Regions from separate parts of the Pedobacter sp. BG31 genome, predicted to be linked through region 2. Evidence: riboswitches for the same ligand, from Rfam matches in the RefSeq annotation. Region 2 holds a riboswitch; the other holds the start of a gene.
What was found. A riboswitch is a leader RNA that binds a small molecule or an ion and turns the genes downstream of it on or off. The one in region 2 is predicted to bind cobalamin.
Positions count from the first base shown of each region.

Region 1: another riboswitch for cobalamin. It lies ahead of metE (5-methyltetrahydropteroyltriglutamate--homocysteine S-methyltransferase); the one in region 2 lies ahead of ACFE6N_RS19660 (TonB-dependent receptor plug domain-containing protein).

Region 1 covers NZ_JBHNZK010000001.1:531,628-542,274, forward strand. The annotation lists gene ACFE6N_RS02375 (acyl-CoA thioesterase) at 1-369, opposite strand, end outside; gene metE (5-methyltetrahydropteroyltriglutamate--homocysteine S-methyltransferase) at 553-2,886, opposite strand; cobalamin riboswitch at 3,078-3,283, opposite strand; gene ACFE6N_RS02385 (hypothetical protein) at 3,516-3,698, opposite strand; gene ACFE6N_RS02390 (M14 metallopeptidase family protein) at 3,902-6,598, shown strand; gene ACFE6N_RS02395 (DsbA family protein) at 6,879-7,595, shown strand; gene ACFE6N_RS02400 (DUF3820 family protein) at 7,978-8,199, opposite strand; gene ACFE6N_RS02405 (ATP-binding protein) at 8,199-9,335, opposite strand; gene mfd (transcription-repair coupling factor) at 9,428-10,647, opposite strand, start outside.
Region 2 covers NZ_JBHNZK010000019.1:67,576-78,222, reverse strand. The annotation lists gene ACFE6N_RS19690 (Dabb family protein) at 509-847, opposite strand; gene ACFE6N_RS19685 (YMGG-like glycine zipper-containing protein) at 947-1,438, opposite strand; gene ACFE6N_RS19680 (diphthine--ammonia ligase) at 1,572-2,294, opposite strand; gene ACFE6N_RS19675 (Sir2 family NAD-dependent protein deacetylase) at 2,287-2,970, opposite strand; gene ACFE6N_RS19670 (ABC transporter substrate-binding protein) at 2,978-3,919, opposite strand; gene ACFE6N_RS19665 (DUF6580 family putative transport protein) at 4,046-4,636, opposite strand; gene ACFE6N_RS19660 (TonB-dependent receptor plug domain-containing protein) at 4,677-6,545, opposite strand; cobalamin riboswitch at 6,643-6,838, opposite strand; gene ACFE6N_RS19655 (sigma-54 dependent transcriptional regulator) at 7,111-8,514, shown strand; gene ACFE6N_RS19650 (chloride channel protein) at 8,693-10,483, opposite strand; gene ACFE6N_RS19645 (RluA family pseudouridine synthase) at 10,560-10,647, opposite strand, start outside.

The DNA.
Region 1 (10,647 bases), on a different contig from region 2:
TGGCTTTTTGTTTTCATCAATAGCTACAAAAGTAAAATCGCCATGTACGGCTAATTCTCTTCCTTCAGCGTACATCTGCTCGATATAAATTTCTACGTTAACTTTTAAACTGGTATTGCCTACATGGTTTACCTTGCCAATAAGTTCTACAATGGTTCCTGCTGGAATCGGCTTTTTAAAATCGATCCTGTCGCTGCTTACCGTTACCATAATTTGGCGGCTGAACCGAGTTGCGGTAATAAAAGCCACTTCGTCCATCAAATGCATGGCGGTACCGCCGAAAAGCGTATCGTAATGGTTGGTTGTATTTGGGAAAACGGCTTTAAAAATACTGGTTTTTGAGTTTTCTATTCTTTCTGATAAGGTCATGGGGTAAATATAGGGTGAGTAAAAAGCTTTGACAACTTTCTGATTAGAAAGTTGTCAAAGTTGAGATCAGGATAAAACTATCATCCCGAAGATTTTCTTAATACAATTTATTTCAGTTATTCATGTTGAAGAGTCTTCGACAGGCTCAGACTGACAATGAGTGAATGTTTAACACAAATTATATTAATTTACCTGAAGATCTGCAGACAGTACTTCTTCCGTTTTACGCATCTCTTTTGCGGCTTCAACCATTTCGATCAATGCTTTTTTGGTTTCGTCCCATCCGCGGGTTTTTAAGCCACAATCAGGGTTCACCCACAGTTGTGCAGAGGGAATAACGGCTCTTGCCTTTTTAAGCAACAGAACCATTTCTTCGCGTTTCGGAACTCTTGGAGAGTGAATATCATAAACACCTGGTCCAATTTCGTTTGGATATTTAAAATCGGCAAAAGCGTCTAATAATTCCATCTGCGAACGCGAGGTTTCGATCGTAATTACATCTGCATCCATATCAGCAATGTTTTGGATGATATCGTTAAACTCCGAATAGCACATGTGCGTATGGATCTGTGTATCGTCTTTTACCCCACTTGCTGAGATTTTGAAAGCTTTCACTGCCCAGTTCAGGTAGTTTTGCCAATCTGCTTTGCGCAATGGCAATCCCTCTCTAATGGCAGGTTCATCAATCTGGATAATTTTAATGCCTGCATTTTCCAGGTCGCAAACCTCATCGCGGATAGCCAGGGCAATCTGTGTACAGGTTTCCGATCGTGGCTGATCATTCCGTACAAATGACCATTGTAAGATAGTTACAGGACCCGTTAGCATGCCTTTCATGTATTTGGAGGTAAGCGACTGGGCATAGGCTGTCCACTTGATCGTCATGGGTGTTGGGCGCGAAACATCGCCAAAAATAATCGGTGGTTTTACACAGCGTGATCCGTAGCTCTGTACCCAACCATTTTTAGAAAAAGCAAAACCATCTAGCTGCTCCCCAAAATATTCAACCATATCATTGCGTTCAAACTCGCCGTGAACCAAAACATCCAGACCGATTTCTTCCTGCCACTTTACTGCTTTTTCAGTTTCTTTTGCAATGAGATCATCGTATTCTTCAATAGTGAACGTTCTGTTTTTAAGTTTTGCTCTCCAGCTTCTTACCTCTGCAGTTTGTGGAAACGAGCCGATAGTGGTAGTGGCATAAATGGGCAGATTAAGTTCCTGTTGTTTAATTTTTCTGATCGAAAATAGACTCAAACGTTCGGCATCCTGCTCTTTTAAGTCTAAAACCCTTTGTTTAACTGCCGGATTATGGATGATTTTAGAAACTTTACGGTTAGCAATTGCGATCTTATTTTCTTCGAGTTTTTGCAGGGTAGATGCAGGGCTTTCGTTGGTGATCAGTTTTTTTAAGGTAGCTACTTCCGCAATTTTCTGTTTTGCATAGGCCAGCCATTGTTTAATTTCTGGCGATAAATTTTTCTCATTGGTTTCATTGTCCAGATCAACCGGTGAGTGAATTAACGAACAGGATGGAGCAATCCATATTTTATCCAATCCTCTTTTGTCTACTGCATGGTTAATGGTCGAAAGAGATTTCTCAAAGTCATTTTTCCAAATGTTTCTTCCGTCTACCAAGCCTAAAGAAAGAATGGTATCTCTTCTTAACGAAGCTAAAACATCGTCTAATTGATCTTCTGCACGGACTAAGTCGATATGTAAAACATTTACAGGTAATGAAGCCGTTAATGCTAAATTATTACCTAATCCTTCAAAATAAGTAGCTAAAACAATTTTTAATCCTGGAAAGGCTTTCCTGATTTCTTTGTAGGCATATTCATAGGCTTTTTTGTCTTTTTCTTTCAAATCTAAAGTCAAAAATGGCTCATCAAACTGAATATATTCTACATCCAGCGCTTCTAAGCGAGATAAAATCTCGATATAAACCGGAAGCAGGTTTTTAATCAGGTCTATTTTTTCAAATCCAGCCTCTTTTTCCTTACCCAATAAAAGGTAAGAAACCGGTCCAATCAGTACGGGTTTAGTATTAATTCCTAATTGTTTTGCCTCATAAAACTCATCGATAATCTTGGTAGAAAAAAGTTTAAAAGGTTGATTTTTGTAAAATTCGGGCACGATGTAATGGTAATTGGTATCGAACCATTTGGTCATTTCCATCGCTACCACATCCAGTCCTTCTTTTTGGTAGCCTCTGGCCATCGCAAAGTAAAGATCCAGTTCCTCATTTCCTTTTTTCAGGATCACTTCGTTGTACCTTTTTGGGATGGCTCCAAAAGTTAAGGAATGATCGAGCACGTGATCGTAAAAAGAAAAGTCGTTTGATGGAATTACATCAATCCCAGCTTCTTTTTGAAGTTTCCAATTTTCGTGGCGGATATTTTTGCCCACCTGCAGTACACTTTTGTACCCAGTTTTATCTGCCCAATAATTTTCGCAGATTTTCTTTAATTCCCTTTGGCTACCTATTCGCGGATAGCCTAGATTTTGCGTTAGCATTTCTCTTAAAGATTAAGTAAATAAATCATTTAAAAGCTCTTAAAGCAATATTTGTAATACTCTTTGTTAAGATTAAAGGAAAGGTTATGGCACAGCCTGCCCACTCATCAGTAAAAACTTTAAGCAAGCCTATAAAATTTAAATTTTATCGTGTACAATCAGACCTGACCAATTACTTTATAACGCGAAAGCACCGTCAATTCAACATAGGCAGGTCTCCTGACTTATTCCCGATCCTATCGCCTTCCCATACCGGTAAAGGCACAGTGGCATAAATGATAAGACCGTTGTCTTCTTGTTAAAGACAGAATTTACAGTTGCGCGACAGCTCGTGATTTGCACACGATTCCCTATTAATCCCGGTTGTATTCCGGGAACCTGTATCGGTTGATGAAAATAAAGTTAAGAACTTATATCAGGGCAAATGTATGGATTAGGATTTAAAGATTAAGCTATTTTTGTAAGCATTGATTTTACCACCTCCAACAAATGCTCATCAGTTAGAGACCATATGACATATAGTAAATGTTTTTCCGCTCTATGCCGCGGAGGCATGGTACTTTGGAGCGCCAAAGTACCCAAAGCGCTTCGTCAATCCAACAAGGAGCCTTCACACTACCTCTCACTCATCAAAAAAACAACGGCACTTTGTTTTGTTCGTTGATGCTAATTGAATGTTTTTGCAGATCTGAACACAAAACCACTGCGTTAAGGTTTGGTTGTGCTAAGGGGTTCTGTCCTGCATCTGTTTTTTTGATTTCCCGCTCTTGGGATTGACGACGTTCTTCGGTATAACCTGTTCTCTTTTTCAAAGTAAGCCAGCATAGTGCCTTAAATATTTCAACGACGCGTTACATAAAAATTAGGTGAACGGGCATAAACACTGATATCTGTGTGCATACTTTTTATCTGTGGTTAATAGTATGCTCATGGAATAACTTGTAACAAATTTACAGCAAGCTGTCTTTGGCGCTGATTCTCCATTATATTTGATTACCAATTAAACCTTCAAATTATGATAAAAACCTGCTTTATCAGGCTCTGCATTGCTTTTTTAATGGTAAGTAACTGTGTCGTACAGGCACAGGAAGTGCCAACGCCAAAATCGCATTTTGGTTTTGATATTGGCGATGATCACCAATTGGCCAATTATACCCAAACAGAGGCTTACTTTAAAAAACTTGCTGCAAGTTCTAACCGCATTAAACTGGTTGATATCGGTAAAACTGAAGAAAACAGAAGTCAATACATGCTGGTTATTTCTTCGCCGGAAAACCTAAAGAAATTAGATCGTTATAAAGAAATTTCGCAACAGTTGGCTCATGCAGAAATTACGCCAGAGCGGGCCAAAGTTTTGGCAAAAGAAGGTAAAGCAGTGGTATGGATAGATGGCGGATTACATGCAAATGAAGTAGTTGGTACCCATCAGCTGATTCAGACAATATATGAATTTGCCTCCAGAACAGACCCGGAAACCTTGCGTATTCTGGATAATGTGATCATCTTATTTACGCATGCAAACCCCGATGGACAGGAGTTGGTGAGCAACTGGTACATGAGGGAAAAAGACCCAAAGAAAAGAACAACTTCAGGCTTGCCGGTTTTGTATGAAAAATATGCGGGACATGATAATAACCGCGATTTTTTTATGTTAAATCTTAAAGAAACACAAAATATTGGTCGCCAGCTTTTTATAGAATGGATTCCACAGATCATGTATAACCACCACCAGGCCGGTCCGGCGGGAACGGTTGTGGCAGGTCCTCCCTACCGGGATCCGTTTAATTATGTTTTTGACCCAACCTTGTTAACCAGTTTAGATGCGGTAGGTGCGGCCATGCATAACAGGATGAATGTAGAAAATAAGCCCGGTTACACTCAACGTGGAGGATCGGTTTATTCTACATGGTACAACGGCGGATTAAGGACAACTACCTATTTTCATAACATGATTGGACTGCTGACGGAAATTATCGGTAATCCTACTCCCTCTGAAATTCCATTGGTTCCATCGCGTTTGCTGCCAAGTGGCGATTCACCAAACCCAATCACTCCGGGAAAATGGTATTTTAAAAATTCGATTGATTATTCTGTATCGTTAAACTATGCCGTTTTGAATTACGCAGCGCGATACCATGATGAGTTACTGTATAACATTTATCAGATGGGCAGAAATTCGATTGAAAGAGGTAAAAAAGACAGCTGGTCTTTCTCCCCAAAGAAGATAGATGCCATTAACAGCGCTGCAAAAGGTGAAAAGGCCGCCGCAATTTCCGGAGGCGATGCAGGTTTTGGATTCCGGCGTCAGATTAGCATGAAAGCTTTCGATACCGTGATGAAAGCGCCTGCAAACCGGGATCCACGTGGATATATCTTATCCGCAGAGCAACCTGATTTTAATACTGCCATTAAGTTCTTGAATGCATTGATCAGAACGGGTGTTGTAGTTCAAAAAGCAACCGCTCCATTTACCGTTTCAGGGAAAAACTATCCTGCCGGAAGCTATGTGGTTAAAACCGATCAGGCTTTCCGTCCACATGTTTTGGATATGTTCGAACCACAGGATCATCCTAATGATTTTAAATACGAAGGTGGTGCGCCAGTTCCGCCTTATGATGCCGCAGGATGGACATTAGCTTATCTCATGGACGTGAAATTCGATCGCATGCTGGATGACTTTTCTGGTCCGTTTGAGAAAAATCCTTACGGAAAACTCTTACAACCAGAAAATAAATTGCCAAATGGGTCGGGTTATGTATTAAGTGCTGCTCAAAATGATTCTTATACTGCAGTTAACGATTTATTAAGAAACAAAGTTGAAGTTTACCGCTCTCCTGAAAATGGCGATTTTTATGTTTCATCAGCAGGAAAATCAGTGCTTGAAAAAGCAAACATCAAACTAGAAATTTCTGCTGCCCCTAAAAATAAGATTAAAGTTTCGACGGCTAGAATTGCCCTTTGGGATGCTTATGGAGGTTCTATGGCATCCGGCTGGGTGCGGTTTTTAATGGAACAGTACCATTATGCTGCTACGGTAATTTATCCGCAGGATATTGATGCCGGAAATTTAAAATCTAAATTCGATGTGATCATTTTTGTGGGCGGTGCCATTCCATCGGTTCAGGGCGGAGGCAGTGGAAACAGATCTGTCGGACCAAAGTCAGATGAAATTCCACAGGAGTTTAGAAACCGTTTGGGCAGGATTAGTCCTGATCAATCCATCCCTGAATTAAAGAAGTTTTTAGAAGCCGGAGGTAACATTGTAACCATTGGGAGCAGTACCAACCTGGCTTATCACTTAAACCTACCCGTACGTAATGCAATGGTCGAAATTATAAATGGTGAAGAAAAAAGATTACCTGCTGAAAAATATTATGTTCCGGGAAGTGTTTTAAATGTTGGTGTAGATACCACTTTACCAGCCAATTGGGGCATGGAAAAAGAAGCTGACGTTTATTTTGATAATAGTCCTGTTTTTAAACTCACCGGCGACGCCATTGTGGCTGGGAAGATCAAGCCTTTGATGTGGTTTGAAAATGCAACACCATTGCGTAGCGGCTGGGCCTGGGGCCAGGCTTATTTGCAAGATGGGATAACGGCTTTTGAAGCCAGGGTTGGTAAGGGTAAATTACTTGCTTTCGGGCCGGAAATTGCGTTCAGGGCGCAAACGCATGGCACTTTTAAATTGATATTTAACCAGTTGTATAAATAGTTATAGTTGAGTTTTCCATGTTGAGCTTGTTCAAAAACGAATTTACGCTGTTTCTTAAGAGAATACCACTTACAAATCTAATATAAAGGTCGTCTTTTCTACTGAAGCGTAGCAAAATCGAGAAATCTTTTTAACATAGTCCAAAGATTTCTCCACTGCGGTCGAAATGACGATATCTGGATATAAACTTTTATTGAGATATGGAGCCACTATCCTTAACGATAGCGGCTTTTTACTTTACACTTACTATAGCCAGTTATAATCAGCTTAATTTTGTATTATGAAAGTAGAAATCTGGTCGGACGTAATGTGTCCGTTTTGCTATATCGGGAAAAGACATTTTGAACAGGCGATAGAGAAACTGCCTTTCAAAAATGAAATTGAAGTGGATTGGAAGAGTTTTCAGCTTAATCCGGAATATCATAATGCTAATAATGAAACGGTGTACGATTACCTTTCAAGAAGTAAGGGAATGCCGGTTGATCAGGCTAAACAAATGACCAAACAAGTGGCAGACATGGCGGCAAATGCAGGATTAAGCATCGATTTCGATACCAATATTCCAGCAAATACATTCAATGCACATCGTTTGATTCATTTGGCAGCAAAACACGGCCTTCAGGATTTAGCCGAAGAAAAATTGTTTGAAGCCCATTTTTTGAACAGCAAAAACATTGGCGAAACAGATGTTTTAGTTGATCTTGCAGTAGAAATAGGATTGAATAAGGACGAAGCTGTGGCCGTTTTAAATAGCGACGAGTTTGCTGAAGCTGTTCGTTATGATATTTATGAAAGCCAGAATTTAGGAATCCGCGGTGTGCCATATTTTGTTATGGATCGTAAATATGGCGTTTCTGGTGCCCAACCTGTTCAGGCTTTTACTGACGCGCTTACCCAAAGTTTTACCGAGTGGAAAGAAACTCAGCCTAAAACCAAACTTACCTCATTAAATAAAAATGATAATGCGGTTTGTGATGAGAATGGTTGTGAGATATAGGGTTATACTTTTTCGTCATCTCGACCGAAACGCAGTGGAGTGGAGAGATCTATCAAGACAGATTTAGCTTCGCTGAGCCTTCGGGTTCTCGGCTTCGTAGCACTCCGCTCGAAATTACGGTAACTGAGGGGTGTTAGATCCTGAAACAAGTTCAGGAGGACGACCGTTTTTAGGTTCTTCGACACTCCGCTACCATTGACAGAATCCACTAGTTCGGTCGTCATTCTCGCGCATGCGGGAATCTTAATGCACATTTTAAGATTCCCAATCAAGTTGGGAATGACGATTTCTTGATGGATATTACCTAATTAAATTTTATCTGTCAATCATATTAATTTTTATATCATAAATTATTCCTCAGGATGACAATGGCTGGGGAAACTTACCGCTGCTGATTCTTCAACGGCGTTAATAAATACTCCAAACCATTTACCCTGATTTCGAACATGGTAGCCATTAAATCGCCTAATTTGCCTTTCGGGAAGCCCTTATCCTTATACCATAGCAAATAGCTTTCAGGAATATTACAAATCAGGTAACCTTTATATTTTCCGTAAGGCATTTGCATTTTTACTAAATCGAGTAATAAGGAGGGATCTAACATTATAATATAAAATCTAGATAATTTTCTTTGTTAATTACGGAAAAACTAGCTTGAGGATAGTTCTTTGCAAAAAAGCCCGGGATTTTATTCTTTTGGTTTCCCCATTTAAAATCGGCAGCTAACATTTCTCCGTTGTTAATTTCAATTAGATCTATTTCTTGTTGATCATAGGTTCTCCAAAAGAAATAAGTGGCACTTTGCTGTTCGTACTCCATTTTTTTAATTCGTTCGCTAAAGCAGTAGTTTTCCCATAAAATACCCTGATCGTTCCTTAAGGCTAACAACCTGAAATCGTTTACGATTGCGTTCCGGATCCCATTGTCGTAAAAATACCATTTGGATGATTTTGTAACTTCTTTCCGTAAATTATTACTATATCCGCCAACTTTATAAATGATAAAAACCTTTGACAGTAAATCAAGGTAACGATCTACCGTATTTTTGCTGATACCCAAATTACGGGAAATCTCATCAATTGAAACTTCGGATCCTGCCTGATAGGCAATCAGTTTTAATAATTCCAGTAGTTTAGCGCTATTTTGGATATTCTCATACATCAAAATATCTTTTAACAGATATGATTTAACCAGTTCTGTTAAATACTGTGCTTTTTCAGCCAATGAATTCAGGTGGAATAACTCAGGATAAGAACCAAAAATTAATCTTTCTTCCAGATTTTGGGTGGTTTGTAAAGCATTTTCCTGTTTATCCAACTCAACCTGTGCTATGGGGTAAAGATGGTAAGTTAAACTTCTTCCGGTTAAGGGTTCACCTGTTTGGTTTGACAAATCGAAAGTAGATGATCCACTTGCGATAATGGTAAGATCTTTAAAAGTATCGATGAGTAACTTTAATATTTTTCCGATTTCAGGTATAACTTGGGCTTCGTCAATAATGAGTAGCTTGGCATCACCCAAAACCCTTTTGTAATTGGCAGCTGTTCGGGTTGAAAGCAATACCTGTACATCCTGGTCTTCCCCATTTAAAGAAAAGTAGTTGATGTTCGCATCTTTGGTAATGCTTTCTACCAACCAGGTTTTACCGACCCGCCTTGTTCCGAATATTAGGATTACTTTGTTCTTCCCAATTTTGTGGAGGATAACCGGCTTCAAAGCTCTAACAATTTGACTTTCCATTTAAGCCAAATATAGGTAAAAACGTTAATTCAGTCAATAGACTGACTCAATTAACGTTAATTCAGTCAATAGACTGACTCAATTAATGTTTTTTAATCGATCAGTTCTAAAATTTCAATCGCTTCTTCAACGGTTTTTACATTATCAAAAGCAATTCTAAGTGTATTCTTTACTTCCTTTAAATTGCACATGCGCGGATGGTTCTGCGCAAAAGTTAAAATTTTGGTAAAGGTATTTGAGTCAAAATAAGCCGACTGTTTATCACTTAAAAAATATCCTCTTAAGCTATTTTTCTTGAAACTGATTTTTTCGAATCCTAATTTTTTACCCAACCATTGTAACCGTACCACACTGAGCATGGTTTTTACCTGCGGGGGTATAGGTCCGAAACGATCGGCCAGGTGTTTTTCGAAAACGGCTAATTCAGCCTCGTTGTCAAGCTTAGAAAGCTCGGTGTATAAATTGTAACGCTCAGTAATATTGGTAATGTAAGCATCAGGAATATATAATTCAAGATCGGTATCTACCTGTGTAAAGCCTACAAACGGACGGGCAGGTTCATTTTCGAACAGGCCTTTAAACTCAGCTTCTTTCAATTCCTGAATGGCTTCATCCAGTATCTTATGGTACATTTCAAAACCGATTTCGGCGATGAACCCACTTTGCTCGGCACCCAATAAATTTCCACTTCCACGGATATCCAAATCGCGCATGGCCACATTAAAGCCACTGCCCAGATCGGAAAACTCTTCAATGGCACTTAAACGTTTCCGGGCCTCTGAAGTTAAGGTAGATAACGGAGGCGAAAGTAGATAACAGAAAGCTTTTTTGTTGCTCCGGCCTACACGGCCACGCATTTGGTGCAGATCGCTTAAACCAAACATGTGTGCATGGTTGATGATGATGGTATTGGCATTTGGAATATCCAAACCTGCTTCAATAATAGTTGTGGCTACCAAAACATCTTTTTCTCCGTTAATAAAATCAAGCATTACATCTTCCAAAGCATCCCCATCTAATTGGCCATGCGCAATACCAATCCTTGCTTTTGGAACCAATTTCTGGATTAACCCACCCAATTGCATCAGGTCATTTACCCGGTTATGGATAAAGAACACCTGCCCGCCGCGATCCAGTTCAAACTGCACGGCTTCCTGGATTAATTTATCATTAAAAACATGCAATTCGGTGCTAACGGGCTGCCGGTTCGGCGGTGGCGTACTTATAATAGATAAATCCCTTGCCCCCATTAACGAAAAATGCAGTGTTCTTGGAATTGGAGTGGCTGTAAGGGTTAAGGTATCAACATTTA
Region 2 (10,647 bases):
CTGCCGTCAAAATCTCGAATTGTGAAATGAAAGTAACCGAAGCATTGCCTTAATCCAGCCTCTCCTCTATCACGATCGGTAATCGGTTACTTCAGTCCAAAGATCTTGAAACGAGTTCAGGATGACGATTCCAGGGGAAATTACCGTGCTGTTGGATTTTACTATCCGACAGTTAAACTCGAATTTTCTGAGCGTCAGATGGCGGCATCTGATACCACAAATATTTTAGTCTAAAGATCCTGAAACAAGTTCAGGATTGACGACAGTTGGGATCCTACAGCACCGACGTACTTTCGACCGCAGTGCCTGCTGCATGCACAGACAGCCGTTTCGATGCGTTTCAGTCGAAATGACAATCCATCTGTACTTGTCTCATTATATTTTTTTGTTTTTCTAAACCTGACTTCACGGTATAGCCAGGTTGTACATCACTAAATCTGTGGTGACCTGTATACATCTGTGGTTAAACAGTAGATTTATCGTTTGGAACAGAAATAAAAAATGGGTTTTAAACAGAAACTACCGTATCATGCACCACTACCCTGTACCAGTTTTTAGAAAATTTTTCTACCGCATCTAAATGTATTTTATCCTCCTGGTAGGCATTATGATCTGCAATGTTCGCAAAGGTAATGGTAAGTGAATAAGTAAAAGAGTTATCTGTAACCGGACGTACAGGTGTATTGGCCGCCAGCCCATAACTTAATGTTTTAATGTATTTAATTGGCTTTAAGCTTTCGAAAAAATTAGCAAAATCAGCAATTTCATTTTTGGTTAATTGTGGTTTTAACCAAAACATCACAAAATGCTGAATCTGACCTTTATCTGCAGTAGTATGATCTGTCATAACGAATTTTATTTTTTGCAATATAGAAATGATTTTTTGGTGTACAAAAAAAGCGTTACGATTTTGAATCGCAACGCTTCAGATATGATTGAAACCTTCTTAGTTTTGTACTCGTCCGGATTTTTTATCTTCACCTCTACCGATCAGGTAACCACCGCCAGCACCAACCAAACCACCAATAATAGCACCTCTTCCTTTTTTCTTATCAATTAAAGCACCACCAACTGCACCAGCAGCACCTCCAATTACAGCGCCCTTAGCCGCATCACTCCAGCCTTTTTTCTTTGCAGTTGGCTGTGTACCGCCATAAGCACTGGTTGAGCTTCCGCCAGAACTGGCATATGATCTTCTGGCGCTGGTACTTGATCTTCTTGCAGCTGCCAATTCCGCCTGGTGTTGGGCTTCTTTCTCTTTTTCTACCCTGGCCACTTCAGCTTTTTTAAAGCTGTCCAGGCGTAAGCTATCTTTTACGGCTTTAATGGCTAATTGTTTTTCTGCTTCCTGCTGTTTCAATGCAGCTTCTTCTTTTGCTTTGTTATTACAAGCAAACATAACAGAACTTAATGCGATTACTACCAATATCCTTTTCATAATTTTTAATTTTAGCATGACGCTCGTTTAGCTACCTAACCTCACTAAAATGAGTTTCATTTGTGATATATGATTTAGTTAATTATCACTACTAAAGAAAAAATGATGCCAAAATGTTTTGCAAATCAAAAAATTAGTCAACCAGATCGACATACCAGAAGCCTGAAAGTGCAGGTTTGGCACAAGAATCATCATCCTCTGACGTAGTTTTTGCAGGTGAATTGTATGTCCTGAATACCTGTTCACCAACTGAAAAATCAACTTTTGCTTTAAAGATTGGGCCCTCAAAGGCAAAAGTATGGAACTCGCCGTTTTCCCCACAGGGATCAATTTCTGGCGGGAGCTGATCAATTAAGTCTTCAGTAATTATTTTCCCACATAGGTCTTTTAGATTATGCCGGGTACAGACAATGATGGTTTTATAGTTCAGATTGATAAATTCACTGATCAAAGCTCTGGTATCTTTATACCAAAGTGGAAATATGGCCTTCATGCCAATTTCAGACAGCCTGCTTTCCCGGTATTTACGCAGATCTTCGAGAAAAATATCTCCGAAAATAGCATATGAAATTCCTTCTGATTTAAATTTGTCCAGATGAATACGCATGGTATTGTCGTAAGTTTCCATATCCGGCATTTCACCCAAACGTATCTGATATAAAGGAATGCCAATACTTTCAGCCTGCTTAATGAGCAAATTTTCCCTTACTCCATGCATTGAAACTCGATTATATTGCGCTGTGACAGTGGTAACCAGATAACGGATTTCGAGCGTTGGATCTTGGAGAGCGTAATGTAATGCCAGCGTACTATCTTTACCACCACTCCAGTTAAAAATGCAGATTTTTTTATCCATTTTTTAAAATGCTTTTTAGCTGCTCCATTCCATTCACTGCATTTTGTTCAATGGTTATTACGTTTTGATAGCGCTTCACGTCCGGAGTTTTGGGATCGATGATATATTTTTTGACTTGACGCGGTACGAAATCGATAAGTCCGGCTGCAGGATAAACCGCCAATGAAGTACCGATCAGCACAAATAAATCAGCCTTCCCGCAAATTTTAGCTGCAACCTCAATCATCGGTACAACTTCACCAAACCACACTACATGGGGCCTCAGTTGTGACCCGAATTCACACAATTCGCCCATTTTTATTTCTGAACCTGTAACGGGATAGGTTAAATGAGGTTTAAGGTCGGACTGCGACCGGGTAATCACGCCATGGAGGTGAGTAACCTTGGTTGAACCCGCTCTTTCGTGCAGATCGTCGATATTCTGAGTAATGATTTCAACATCAAATTCGTTTTCGAGTTCGGCCAGCAACTGGTGCGCACGGTTGGGCTTTGCCGCTAAAACCTGCTTTCTTCTTTCGTTATAAAATTCCTGCACCAATTCCGGATTCCTTTCCCAGGCCTCGGGTGTGGCTACGTCATATATATTATAACCTTCCCATAAACCGTCGGCATCCCTAAAGGTTTTTAATCCACTTTCGGCACTGATTCCTGCGCCTGTTAACACGACTAACCTCATATAATGATTAAACAGATTGTGGCGATCGAACAAGTCGGGCGTAATTGATAAATTTATCTGCAATATTTTTATCAGCCTTAAAAATTTCAGGATGAAACATACAAGCTAGCGCCTCAATACCTTCAACCAAAGTACCAATACTTGGCTGAGTGAACATGTCAAAATCGGCAATGTAAACCTGGCTGTTTTTTACTGCACCCAGATTATTCCAATTTGGTTTTGAAGTAAGGAGTGGCATTTCTTCCAGGCTTCTTTTTTGGTCGAAACCACATGGTGCAATTACCAGAACCTCAGGATTGTATTTTAATATTTTTTCCCATGACGTAACAATAGAGTCTCCCGCAGGGTTCGAAAGCATATCAACACCACCAGCTGCAGCAATCTGAAAAGGAATCCAATGTCCGCAATTATAGATCGGTTCGATCCATTCCATCAGCATCACCCGTTTTAATGGTGATTTATTTGCACGTAGTCGATCCAGAATCTGATCGGTTCTCTGCTGTAAACCTGCCAGATAACTAAAAGCAACTTCTTCCTTTCCCAAAGCCCTGGCAATGGTAACCGCACATTCGAAAACATCCTGCAGATTATTTGGCGAAAGCGGAACCAGCGTTGGCTGCTTGGTCAGTTTCATTACAGCCGTTTCGGTACAAACCGTGTCGATGTTACAAACTTCGCAGATGTCCTGTGTAAAAATCACATCAGGTGCTATGCTTTCTAAAAGGGCATCGTCTACCCAATAAAGACTTTTCCCCTGCGCTTTGGATGCCGAAAAAATCCTGTCGATTTCTATACTGGAATAGTTTTTACCTTCCAAAATACACCTTACGATTTTCGGTTGTTCGGCCGCCTCTTTCGGGCATTCAAAGGTTACCCCATGCAGGTAATCCTGAAGGCCCATATCATAAATCATTTTCGTAGCAGCGGGTAAAAAGGAAACAACTTTCATTTAATGTAAGATGTAAAAGGTAAAATGTAATTAGCTATCTAAGATAAAAAAAATCCCCTTCTGAACTAAATCAAAAGAGGATTTCTGTTTATTTTTCGATTGGTTGCTGAGCTACCAAATCAATTACTATGACTTTTGCATTTGCAATTTTAATACCGGATATTTTGCTTTTAAGATCTCAAAAGCCCCGAAAAGTATAGCACCATAAATTACTGTTCCTTCTAAAAATCTGATTTCGAATGGAATAGCTTTTACCAGGCAGCTCCAGTAACCAGCTAAATCCTGAGTATATGCAGGATTGTTAATCCAAACACCTAAGTCGGTAACCAACCAGTGAATTAGCACAATGCTCAATGTTGAAGCCAATAAATTTACCACATTTATGTTCTTAAGCAGCATTCTGCCTATCAACACCATCAAAGCAAATGCAATGTATGTCCAGTACCAGCCTTCGTAAAGAAAACCGTTACTGTATTTACTAAAAATAGTGATTGACAAAATGAAATCGCTTAAAAACAAACTCAGTATAGGAAATGCGAAAGCTTTTAGGTGATCTTTAAAATAGGCGCCTCCAAACAAAGCCACCGCTCCGATTGATGAAAAATTGGCAAACTGTAATTCATCAGAGTTGAATGTTACCAGCAAACGGAAAGCCGTTATGGCAAGGATCATCAACAGCAATATTAAAGTGCGGGGATTAAATTTTAAATGAGCCATTTTATTTTGGTTATTATTTAAGGTGCAAAGGTAAATTTTATTAGTGTATATTAAAAATTACCCCTGTATTAAAGTTGAAACCTAAACTATTGTAACCAATAATCTCGTTGTAGTTTTTATTCAGGATATTTTTTGCATCGAAAAACAGTTTTACACGTTTTTTAGCCAATGCATATTCTGCATAGGCATTTAACAATTGATAAGCAGGTAGATTATCAACAGTATAAGTCGCAAAATTACCGTCAGTACGTTTACCGAAATAGCGGAAATTAGCGCTCACATATAAATTACGGGTAGCCTGTGCACCTGCCGTGATACCAAATGTATGCTTTGGCCTGCGGAAAAGATAGTCGGCAATGGCATTATCCACAAAGTTGAATTCATTACCTTCTACATAAGCATAATAACCGTTGATATTAAACACACTGAATTTAGCAGCCGGTTCAATCTCAAAGCCTTTTGTTTTCTGACTCACCTGGTTTATATATCCGTTAGGGTAAGCATAAATGATTGCATCTGTTAAATCACGTTTATAACCTGCCAGGCGCAAGCTGAACTGATCATCTGCAAAGCTAAGGTTAACTCCAGCTTCATAATTCTGCGATTTTTCTGGTTTTAAAGCCAGGTTAGCACCAAACTGACCAAAAAGCATGTTTAAGGTAGGTACTTTAAATGCTGTTGAAACCGTTCCGAATAGTTTTATTTCCTTGATGATATTGATGCTTGGGGTAACTGAATAAGTATAGTTTTCGCCATATTGTTCGTGTTTATTATAACGTCCGCCAACTTCCAGGTTAAATACACTTAAATCGTGTAAGAATAACGATCCATAAGCGGCAAAAATGTTGGTTTCGGGTTTATTCGCGGCTGATGATAATTTCATCACACGGTTATCTATACCCAACAATAAATCCAGTTTACTGCCCAATTTCTGGTTGTAGAATAAATCCAATAACGATGCCCTGCCTTCATTTAGGCTTGGATACTGGCTGTGCGCATCATTCCTGGTGCTTTCAAAGCTGTAGTTTAACGTTACTTTACCGGTAGCAAACTCATATTTAGCATTGGTACCTGTTGCAAAGTTTTTCAGAATAGAATAATTGTTCGCATCCGTAAAGGCACCACCATCGAACTGGTAATTGCCATAATAGTAACGTACAAATGGATTTATAGAAAAATGATTATCCAATTTGATTCCGAAGTTTGCATTCAAGGCGTCGGTTTTAAAACCATCTTTATCAAATACGGATGTATTTCCATTTGGATTAGCTGCTTCAGAAATTCCATCCGTTTTATGATGGGTATAGTTAATATTGTAAGAAAAGCCTTCCACGCCACCGTTTAACCCAATGGTTCCTTTATAGGTTTCATAACTACCTGTACTGGCTACACCATAAATGGTATTTCCTTTTGGGCCACCTTTTTTGGTAATGATATTGATTACCCCTGCAACAGCATCAGAACCATAAATGGTAGACTGACCGCCTCTTAAAATTTCAATGTGATCGATCTGATCAATAGAAATCAACCTTAAATCGAAAGCACCTCCATTTCCTGAAGGATCGTTCTGCACGATACCATCAATTAAAACTATTGAATAAGCACTTCCTGCACCCCTAAAAAAAATCGATTTGTTTAATCCTGGGTTGCTGCTTGCTCCCGCCACAATAATTCCGGCCTGTTCGCTAATCAGTTCCGGCAATGATTTACCATTACTGCGTTCCAACACTTCCCGACTGATAATGGTGACCACTTTTCCGGTCTGTGATTGTTTCTGGTCGTTTTTTGTTGCAGAAATGACAACATCTTTGAGCTGCAAACTATCTTGAGTTTGCGCATTGGCCACCTGGCCGATCATTAACTGCGCGAGCCCTAGCCCGGCTACAGTTAGCATACATTTTTTGTTCATTTGATTGTGAGTTTTGCCCACAGCCAACAGATCAGAAAAGGAAATGAAAATACGAACAACGTTGATATCTCAATCCTAGCTTCAATCCCCGAAAGCTATGAAATTAATCGCTCAAGGCAGGTCTTCTGACTTACTCCCGGTTTTCCGGCCTTCCCATCCCTACATATCGGGACAGTGGCAAATTGATTGAAAATCCGTTAAGGAGCTTACAGCTGCGGGACAGTTACAGATTTACACTGTATTCCCTTTTAATCCCGGGTGTAAGACCGGGAACCAAAAGCGCCGCAAAAGTAATAAAATTAACCAATATGCAAAAGGATGTATAAATACTATTTTAACTAACAATTATCCTTGTGTTTGCTGAATGAAAAGTCGTTTTTAGAAAGTGAATTAATGTTCAGGAAATATGCATTACCGACCGGAATAAATATTTAGAAGATTATTTCTGATGAGATTAAAACTTTTCAGCTCAATTTAGGTTTTATAGCCTATTATTGTATAAAAAACTATACATTAATTAAAAAACAATATATTCGCATTTTAAAAATTAAAGAATACATCTCTAATGGCTAAATTATTAATAATTGACGATGAGCGGGCAATAAGGAGTACCTTACGTGAAATTCTGGAGTATGAAAATTACGATGTTGAAGATATAGATAATGGTATCGACGGCCTCGAAATGATCAAAAAAGGAAATTTCGATTTGGTTCTTTGCGATATCAAAATGAATAAGATGGATGGTATGGAAGTGCTGGAGCAGGCACAGATCATTAAACCAGACCTGCCTTTTATTATGATATCCGGTCACGGTACAGTTGAAACTGCCATTGAAGCCAGCAAAAAAGGCGCTTTCGATTTTATTTCGAAACCACCTGATTTAAATCGCTTATTAATTACCGTACGAAACGGTTTAGACCGTGGAAATTTGGTTACCGAAACCAAGGTCCTAAAACGTAAAGCCAGTAAAACCCGGGAAATTTTAGGTGAATCGGAAAGTATTTCTAAAATTAAGGAGACCATTGAGCGTGTTGCGCCAACCGAAGCCCGCGTATTGATTACCGGTGCTAACGGTAGTGGTAAAGAGTTGGTAGCCCGTTGGCTGCACGAAAAATCGAATCGTGCCGATAGCCCTTTAATTGAGGTAAACTGTGCGGCTATCCCATCAGAACTGATAGAAAGTGAGCTGTTTGGACATGAAAAAGGTTCTTTTACTTCTGCGGTTAAGCAACGCATCGGTAAATTTGAACTGGCCAACGGTGGAACGTTATTCTTAGATGAAATTGGCGATATGAGCCTCTCTGCCCAGGCAAAGGTTTTACGTGCCTTACAGGAGCATAAAATTACACGTGTGGGTGGCGAAAAAGAAATTGATGTAAACGTTCGTGTTTTAGCTGCAACCAATAAAGATTTACTGAAAGAAATTGAGGATGGTAACTTCCGTATGGACTTGTATCACCGCTTAAATGTAATCAATATCCATGTGCCGCATTTAACTGAACGTACGGATGATATCCCCGTTATTGCCCAGAGCTTTTTAGAAAGCATTTGCAGCGATTATGGAATGCCTGTTAAAAAAATAAATGAAGGCGGTATGCTGGCCTTGCAAGCTTTACCATGGACAGGTAACGTACGCGAGCTGCACAATATGATTGAACGCCTGATTATTTTGAGCGACAAGGTTATTACCGAAAATGATGTCCGTGCCTTTGCTAATCCGGGGGGTGGTACAAACATTGGTGCTGCAACCAGTACGCAGATTGCGGCTGCAGGAGGTAACGGCCTAGCTTCTTCTTTCGATTCGTTCAATAATTTCCAGGATTATAAAGATTATGCAGAAAGAGAATTCATCAAGTTCAAATTGGAAAAAAACAACTGGAATGTATCAAAAACAGCTGATGAAATTGATATTCAAAGAAGCCATTTATATAGTAAAATAGAAAAGTTTGGTTTGAAAAGAGCGGAATAGCACTAATTAGGTTGAAAAGTTTAAAAGTTGGAATGTTTAAAGGTTATCCGTACAGCATTCCAACGTTTGTTTTCAGGTCCAAGGTTTCAAAAGTAATTTAAAGATTAACCAAGGTAATCATCTTTATAGAACTGATCAACTTTACAACGTTTCACCCCCCCAAACATTAAAACAACGCCTAGCCCATATAATCATTCTGTCTCATCAGCAAAGCCCTGTATTTATTAAAGATTGCTGTTTTAGAAACAAACCCTAAATATTGGTTCTTTATGGTTAACACGGGCAAAATCCACACATTTTCCTGCTCCATTTTTTCCAAAACAGTTTTCAGACCGTCATTTTCGGTAATGGTATTTGGTGCAGTTTGCACCAGATGAGATGCTTTCAGATTTTCCTTTTCGGGATGATTAACCATTTCGTTAAACAGTTCTTCAATATAAATGATCCCTTTAAAATCTCCCACCTCATCCGTAACAGCAATCACATTTTTGTGCGATTGCATAATTTCGTTCATCTTCACCAAAATCAGATCGTTCATCTGCAACTGAGGATAACTTTTCTCAATCAGGTATTTTAGCTTCATCTGGTTCAGAACAGTGGTATCCTTATCTTCATGAGACAGTAACTCTCCTTTATCAGCCAGTGCTTTGGTGTAAATGGAGTGTTTTTGCGAGCTACGGTTGATGGCATAAGAAATAGCAGTGGTAATCATCAATGGCACCATCAACACGTATCCTCCTGTAATTTCTGCAATCAGAAAAATACCTGTCAAAGGAGCATGCATAATAGAACCCAGGGCGGCGGCCATACCAGCTACAATAAAGTTAGATACATTTAACTGTGCTATCCCTGAAAGGTTAACCACGTAAGCAAATATAAAACCGATTAAACCACCCATAATTAAGCTAGGCGCAAACGTACCACCGTTACCACCAGCGCCTAAGGTAACCAGCGTAGCGATTGATTTCATGAAAATGGTTACGATCGTGAACAGTACAACCACAGCCGAAATCGAACTATAATCGGCAAAAATACTATTATTAATAACGGTCTGATAGTCACCTTTTAACAATCCTTTTATGGTGATATATCCCTCACCATATAATGTTGGGAACAGAAAAACCAGCGCGCCCAACATTAAACCGCCTACAATTACCTTCGTATAAGGATGTTTGATTTTGTAGAACAGGCCCTTTACGGCATAGTTTGCTTTTGTAAAATAAATAGAAAACAAACCAATAAAGCAGGCCAATATGACGTAATAAAACAAGGCATCAACCTTCCATCCTACAGTAACCAAAAAGAAAAGTTGTTGAGTGTAAAATAACCTCGCCACTACGGCTGCAGTTGCGGCTGATAATAGCAGTGGTATAAATGCAGGAATTGTAAACTCTGGCAATAAAATTTCGATAGCAAAAACAATGCCCGCCACCGGGCTATTAAAGGCACCTGCAATGCCCGCTGCAGCACCACAGGCTACCAGCATGGTAATTTCGCGATAAGACAAGCCTAATATGCGACCAATATTAGAGCCAATTGCTGATCCGCTGGTTACAATAGGGGCTTCCAGGCCTGTTGAGCCGCCAAAACCAACCGTTACTGCTGCAGTAATAATCTGCGAATAAATATTATGGGCCTCTACCTTACTCGACTTTTTGGAAATGGAATAAAGCAAAGGCGTTAACCCGGTTTCAAATTTCGATTTCCGGATAAAGTATTTGATGTATAAGACTGTAAAGAAAATACCGATCATCGGAAATATAAAATACAGGTAATATTTATATTTCCAGTGCCAATCCGATTGCAGAAATTCTTCGATATGGTGGGTTAAACTTTTTAAAACAGCGGCAGCCAATCCGGCTAAAATTCCAACAATTATGGCGAGAATAACTAAGAAATTACGGTTTGATATTTTAGATTTCCGGTACTGGTTTATCTTATCAAGGTAATTTACGAATCTGATGTACATTCTATTGTTTTTTAGATAGAGGGAGGATGCCCAAAAGTAAGAAAAACAAAGACAGCAGTCAATTTAAAGACTGCTTTTACGCATCAAATTTATCCAATAACTTAACTAAGGTTGCAAAATCTTTTGGATAAGGAGCATCTATAACAATGTCCTGGTTATCTAAT